3 regions of the Oceanobacillus sp. GQ8 genome follow, and region 2 is predicted to be linked to each of the others. Evidence: predicted binding sites of a transcription regulator. Region 2 holds the regulator's gene; each other region holds the start of a gene.

Region 1 (2,277 bases), on a different contig from region 2:
GTAATGAAAGGGATGGAAGTAAAACCAGGGTCTATGGGTAAGCCAACACCAGGGAATGATGTAGAAATCATAGATGAGTCGGGTGCTCCACTAGGTGTGAACAAGGTAGGCGATATTGCAGTGAAACTGGATTGCCCTGCATTATTCCGTGAATATTATAAAGATAGTGAACGCACAAAAATGACACAGCGCGGAGAATATTATGTAACAGGAGATCAAGCTTCCAAGGATGAAGATGGCTATTTTTGGTTTGAGGGTAGAAGTGATGATATTATTATAAGTTCCGGTTATACGATCGGGCCTTTTGAAGTAGAGGATGCTCTCGTGAAGCACTATGCTGTACAAGAATGTGCAGTGGTCGCAAGTCCGCATGAGGACCGTGGAAGTATTGTAAAAGCCTTTGTCGTCTTGAGAGAGGACGTTCAGCCAGATGAAGCATTAATAAAAGAGCTTCAAGACCATGTAAAAGAAACGACAGCCCCTTATAAATATCCAAGGGAAATAGAGTTTATTAAAGAGCTGCCAAAAACTACGTCTGGTAAGATTAGACGAATTGAACTGCGTAATAAAGAAAAGGAAAAGGTGTAAAAACCGGCTAATATAGTTGTAATTTGCAGGACGGGTTCTAGTTTTTAGATCCGTCCTATTTTTGTTGTATATATTTGAGGCGGGGTGCAAATTAACTAGTTGAGTGGTTTAATTTACAAGAGGTGCGGTTAAGCGATAACCTGGAGAGGTTCAATTAACCGGCTGACCGGTCCAATCGACCAATAGGCAGCTCCAATCGGCCACACGGCAGTTCCAATCAACTGCATGAGCGTCTCAATTAACCATACAAAGCCTCCAAATCGTTCCCATGCGCCTCCCCCTAAAAATTTTAAACAAAAGACTTGAAAGTCAAAATAGGTCAGAGTATAATATGAATCAAAGGTCAAATATAGTCAAAGTCAAATTTGATTAACATTTGATTTAAATAGTCAAGGAGGAATGGAAAATGCTTTGTCAAAACTGTGGTGAAAACCAAGCAAATATAAATGTCGCAATGAAAATGAATAATGAAATGTCTGAATTGCACCTTTGTAACGATTGCTTTCAAGAAATCCAAGGACAAATGATGAATTCTAATGATTTCTTCTCTAATTCACCTTTTGGAAATGCAGAGCAAGCATTTTCTCAGAATTTTTCTCAAGGTAATAGTAAAGCAGGTACAAAAACAAAAGAGAAAAAGAATAATCGTGGCAATGGCTTAATTGACCAATTGGCGAAAAACGTGACCCACGCTGCAAGAGCAGGTCTAATCGACCCTGTTATTGGACGAGATAATGAAGTAAAACGTGTCATTGAGACTTTAAATAGAAGAAATAAAAACAACCCAGTATTAATCGGGGAACCAGGTGTCGGGAAAACTGCCATTGCTGAAGGGCTGGCATTGAAAATTAGTGAAGGAAATGTTCCAGCTAAGCTAATGAATAAAGAGATTTATATGCTAGATGTTGCATCTCTTGTAGCTAACACTGGAATACGTGGTCAGTTTGAAGAGCGAATGAAAAAACTTATTCAAGAAGTTCAAGAGCGCCAGGATGTTATTCTATTTGTTGATGAAATCCACCAAATTGTAGGTGCAGGAACAGCTGAAAGCTCGCAAATGGATGCAGGAAATATCCTTAAGCCTGCACTAGCAAGAGGAGAACTTCAACTAATTGGTGCAACAACCTTAAAAGAATACCGTCAAATTGAAAAGGATGCTGCATTGGAACGTCGCTTACAACCGATTATTGTGAAAGAGCCATCTGCTGAAGAGGCAGTCCAAATTCTTCACGGGATCAAGGATCGCTATGAGGCATATCATGAGGTCCGTTATTCTGATGAAGCCATTCAGGCGTTTGTAACGTTATCAAACCGTTATATCCAAGATCGTTTTCTACCAGATAAAGCGATTGACCTAATGGATGAAGTCGGGTCAAGGCTAAACCTTGCGAATGCGGAGAAAGACTCTAATTCGATTAATCAGCGCTTGGAAGAAATAATTAAAGAAAAAGAAGAAGCTGCTGAGAGAGAAGACTATGAAAAAGCAGCGAACTTACGCTATCAAGAAATTCAACTACAGAAGCAATTAGAAAAAGCAAAAGATGAAGAACAGGTAATAGATGTAGATTTATCTGATATTCAACTGATTGTAGAAGAAAAGACAGGTATTCCTGTTACAAAGCTTGCAGCAGATGAACAAATGAAATTGAAAAACATGGGAGAAAATCTCCGAGCTAAAGTTATTGGACA
Region 2 (2,277 bases):
GCAAGGGTTTCTCTCTACTAATTAAGGAAAGATTATCATATATTATAAGGAGAAAGACATTGTGGGGAGGTGTGAACACTGGAATCATTTATAGAAGGAATGCTTGGGGAAGACTTCCTCCTTATTATGGCCCGTATACTGTTTGCGCTATTGTTGTCGGGATTAATTGGTTTTGAAAGAGAAATTAAAAATCACTCAGCTGGTTTTCGGACACACATTCTAGTAGGCGTTGGAGCATGTTTGATGATGCTACTATCTTTGTATGGATTTGATGTGTTTATGGAAACACATGAGAATGTACAATTTGACCCGGCGCGTATTCCTTCATATGTTATCAGTGGTATTGGGTTTTTGGGTGCCGGTACGATCATAGTATATGGAGGTACAATAAGAGGATTAACTACTGCTGCCTCTATCTGGACAGTGGCAGGTATTGGCCTAGTCGTTGGCGCTGGCATGTATGCGGCTGCTCTTTTTACAACCATTGTAATTTTGTTAAGTTTAATCTTTCTTAATAACTTTGAAAAGCTCTTTAGAAAAGGGAGTACGTCCAATCTGATTCAAATTGTTGCACTACCTGAGATAAAAGTGAATGATGTGGTATCCGTTTTTGAAAAGTTTAATTTGTCCATTAAGAATGTAGAAATTATTAAAGCAGAGCATGGTATACGGAACATCTTTATAAAAATTGATAGAAATGATCAGTTAAATAGAATTCACTTTTTTGAGGAGCTCTCTCGTATTGAGCATATAAAGAACATATCTGAAATTTGAAATTGAATAAACTTACAAAGAATCTTACAGTATTATCAAAGCTGTGAGATTTTTTGTACGCTATAAGAGAAATCAGAGGTTTCGCCCTTGTAGTTTTTGTCTAAGATAAATAGGGAAAACAATTATTTGCATCTCTTGTGATTTGTCGTATAATAAGAATATAGTCAAAGATAGTCAAAGTCAAAAGCCTTTGTTGAAAAGGAGGTGCATAGTATGAGCAATATTTCCGACATCATTGAAAATTATTTAAAACAAATTCTTCAAGACAGAGGGAAAAATGCAATTGAAATAAAACGAAGTGAAATTGCCGATCAGTTTCAATGTGTGCCCTCGCAAATAAATTATGTTATTAAAACAAGATTTACTGTGGAAAAAGGGTATATAGTAGAGAGTAAACGGGGCGGCGGAGGATATATTCGAATCATGCGTGTCATTCATCAAGACAATTCCGAACTAATCGATGAAATTATAAACATGATTAATCCAACGGTAACGCAGCAGGCAGCAATAGATGTACTTGATCGATTACTCGATGAACAGCTTATTACAACACGTGAAGCGAAGATCATGCTAAGTGCCATAGGAAGGAATACGTTAGCGTTTCAACTTCCTTTGCGAGATGAAGTGCGCGCAAGGGTCTTAACGGCCATGCTGTCCACATTGAAATACTTAAATAAGTAAGGGGGGTTTTTCATGGAATGTCAGGAATGCCATGAGCGTCCTGCTACACTGCACTTTACACAATACGTTAACGGACAAAAAAGTGAAGTTCATGTTTGTGAGGTTTGTGCAAAGGAAAAGGGATATATGAACTATCCTGAAGAAGGATATTCGTTGCATAACTTACTTTCAGGCTTAATGAATTTTGATACCTCTACGATTAAGGGACCACAGCAAAATACTTTTCAGCAGGTACAAGAATTACAGTGCCCAAAATGTGAAATGACATTTTCTGAATTCAAACAGGTGGGGAAATTCGGTTGCGCTGTATGCTATGACACGTTTTCCAGTCGCCTGGACCCTATATTCCGTCGTGTTCATGCAGGGAATACAAAGCATCAAGGTAAAATCCCCAAACGCCAAGGTGGAGACCTGCATAATAAGAAATTAATGGAAGATTACAAGTCCAAATTAAGAAGACTGATTGAAGATGAAGCCTTTGAAGAAGCTGCTGAAGTAAGAGATAAAATAAAGGCGTTGGAAAATAATACACAGGATCCGGAAGAGGGTGATCCTTCATGACACTACAAAATTTTATGAATGAAGCAATTAGTCCTTGGATGCGTGAGGAAGGACCTGACAGTGACATTGTATTAAGTAGCCGTATACGTCTGGCGCGGAATTTTGCGAATGTGTCCTATCCAATTATTGCAGACAAGGATAAATTGGAAGAGATACGTGATTTCTTTCGTGACAATTATGAGAATCAATCATTTGAGGAATATAAAGATTTCGCTTTTGTGGCGATAGATGATTTATCCCCTGTTGAGAAACGAGTACTGG
Region 3 (2,277 bases), on a different contig from region 2:
GGGCTTAATGAGTTTAGCAGTCGCCAGTGATGAGGAGATTATTATCTTTGGTGATGGAGAAGACGAAGATAAGGCTATCCATGAGTTAGCTGCCTTTGTAACAGAATAAAATCCCTTTCTTAACGAAAGGGATTTTTTGTACCTTAGGGATGATAAAATGCTTGTTAGGAGCAAGTACGGTTCAATTAGATCCTTAGTAAAAGAAAAATGTCCCCCTTCGCTACAAGATGAGCGATGGGGGACATTTTTAATTTCCAATTATTTATCTGTATTACGTTCTAAAATCTTGTCAATTAGACCATAGTCAACTGATCTTTGAGCTGTCATAAAGTTATCGCGATCTGTATCACGCTCAATAACTTCAATTGGCTGTCCAGTACGTTCAGATAGGATTTCATTAATTTTTTCACGCATCTGAATGATACGTTTTGCATGAATTTCAATATCAGTAGCTTGACCTTGCGTACCGCCAAGTGGCTGATGAATCATAACTTCACTATTAGGAAGTGCATAACGCTTTCCTTTTTCACCTGCTGCAAGTAGGAATGCTCCCATTGATGCTGCCATCCCAGTACAGATGGTAGAAACATCTGATTTGATAAACTGCATTGTATCAAAAATAGCCATACCCGCTGTGATTGATCCACCAGGTGAGTTGATGTATAGGGAAATATCTTTCTCAGGATCTTCTGCCTCAAGGAAAAGCAATTGTGCTACGATCGAATTTGCTACATTATCATCAATCGCACTTCCCAGCATAATAATGCGGTCTTTTAATAGACGTGAGTAAATATCATAGGCGCGTTCTCCACGATTCGTTTGTTCAATAACTGTAGGAATTAAATTCATTTGTAAATCCTCCTTCAATTGTTTCACTTTTATCCATGTTTTGGATTGGATATACTTATCATACCTAATAGGTCAAAAAAGGTCAAATAAAATAGTTCGACAGGTTTCACCTTATTAGTAGAGCGGTATGTATTCCGCCTTAACTGGCTTAAGACCACCACTTTAAAAATGCAGGGGAAATCCATCATACAAAGTGGGGGCAACTGCCAGAAAAGGTCTGATTCGTTCAACTAACATTTGGTAGGGAAGATAGGGAACACCCTCATCAAATGAAGTTTCACTTTATACTCATTCCATCTTTCCCTTATTCTAAGGAAAATAAACCCATCTCCTCATCGTGATGTTTCGGGGGTACGAGACGGGGGAGGAGATGGGTAGATCTTAATTCACGTCGTCATAAAATTATTGTTTTAATCGAGGATCTAGGGCATCCCTTAGTCCATCGCCAAATAAATTAAAGCCAAGGACGACAAAGAAAATTGCAAGACCCGGAAAGGCAACAACCCAAGGAGCATTTTGTATCGCAGCCCGTCCATCACTTAACATTGCACCCCATTCAGGTGTTGGCGGCTGAGCACCAAGACCAAGGAAGCTCAATCCAGCTGCATCCAATATGGCAGTTCCAACGCCGAGTGTAGCCTGCACGATGATCGGTGCAACACAATTTGGAAGAACATGCTGTATAAGAATTCTGCCATGTTTAGCCCCAATTGATTTAGCTGCCTCAATATATTCATTCTCTTTAATAGATAACACTGCCGAACGTACAATCCTCGCAAATTGTGGAATTCCCACAATCCCAACCGCAATCATAGCATTTTGTAAACTCGGACCAAGTACAGCAACCAATGCGATTGCCATGAGAATACTTGGGAATGCCATCATAATGTCAATAAAGCGCATGACGATTTGATCAATCCAACGTCCATAATAGCCAGCGATTCCTCCAAGTAAAACACCAATAGCGAGTGAAATACCTACCGCAATGACTCCAATTTGGATAGAGATCCTTGTCCCAAAAACAATCCTAGAAAATATGTCTCTGCCAAGTTCGTCTGTTCCGAGTAAATGGTCTGACGAGGGGGCCTGATAGCGATTGACGATATCTTGGGCAGTCGGGCTATGTGTAGCAATCACAGGTGCCAGAATAGCAGTTAGAACAAGTAACACAATGATAATCACACCGATAAGGGCTGTTTTACTCTTTATTATTCGAAACCCCGCTTCAAGCCACAAGGGAATAGGTTTAGAAGCTTTTATGGATTCTCCACTGGCTGTATTTGTTACGGGTTCTGGAGTAGGCGCCATCTTAATCACATCCTTTCAAATGTCCTGCAACGCAATTATTCATAACGAATCCTCGGATCAAAATACTTATACAGGAGGTCTGTTAATAAGTTAACGAGTACAAATATCGTTGCGACAATT

Evidence for each region. The regulator CtsR, encoded in region 2, represses protease genes until heat stress. The targets are predictions, from matches to a motif close to ATGGTCAATAAAGGTCAAACA.
Region 1: AC6CHS_RS16885 (ATP-dependent Clp protease ATP-binding subunit) is a predicted target of CtsR. The motif match lies at 928-948, and genes of this name have one in related genera.
Region 3: clpP (ATP-dependent Clp endopeptidase proteolytic subunit ClpP) is a predicted target of CtsR. The motif match lies at 918-938, and genes of this name have one in related genera.

What each region holds. Positions count from the first base shown of each region.
Region 1 covers NZ_JCAXEV010000005.1:325,289-327,565, forward strand. Annotated here, with positions in the region: gene mbcS (acyl-CoA synthetase MbcS) at 1-588, shown strand, start outside; gene AC6CHS_RS16885 (ATP-dependent Clp protease ATP-binding subunit) at 995-2,277, shown strand, end outside.
Region 2 covers NZ_JCAXEV010000007.1:57,123-59,399, reverse strand. Annotated here, with positions in the region: gene AC6CHS_RS19160 (MgtC/SapB family protein) at 127-774, shown strand; gene AC6CHS_RS19155 (CtsR family transcriptional regulator) at 988-1,455, shown strand; gene mcsA (protein-arginine kinase activator protein McsA) at 1,468-2,016, shown strand; gene mcsB (protein-arginine kinase McsB) at 2,013-2,277, shown strand, end outside.
Region 3 covers NZ_JCAXEV010000003.1:567,569-569,845, forward strand. Annotated here, with positions in the region: gene AC6CHS_RS11620 (HPr family phosphocarrier protein) at 1-109, shown strand, start outside; gene clpP (ATP-dependent Clp endopeptidase proteolytic subunit ClpP) at 259-867, opposite strand; gene nikC (nickel transporter permease) at 1,252-2,157, opposite strand; gene AC6CHS_RS11635 (ABC transporter permease) at 2,193-2,277, opposite strand, start outside.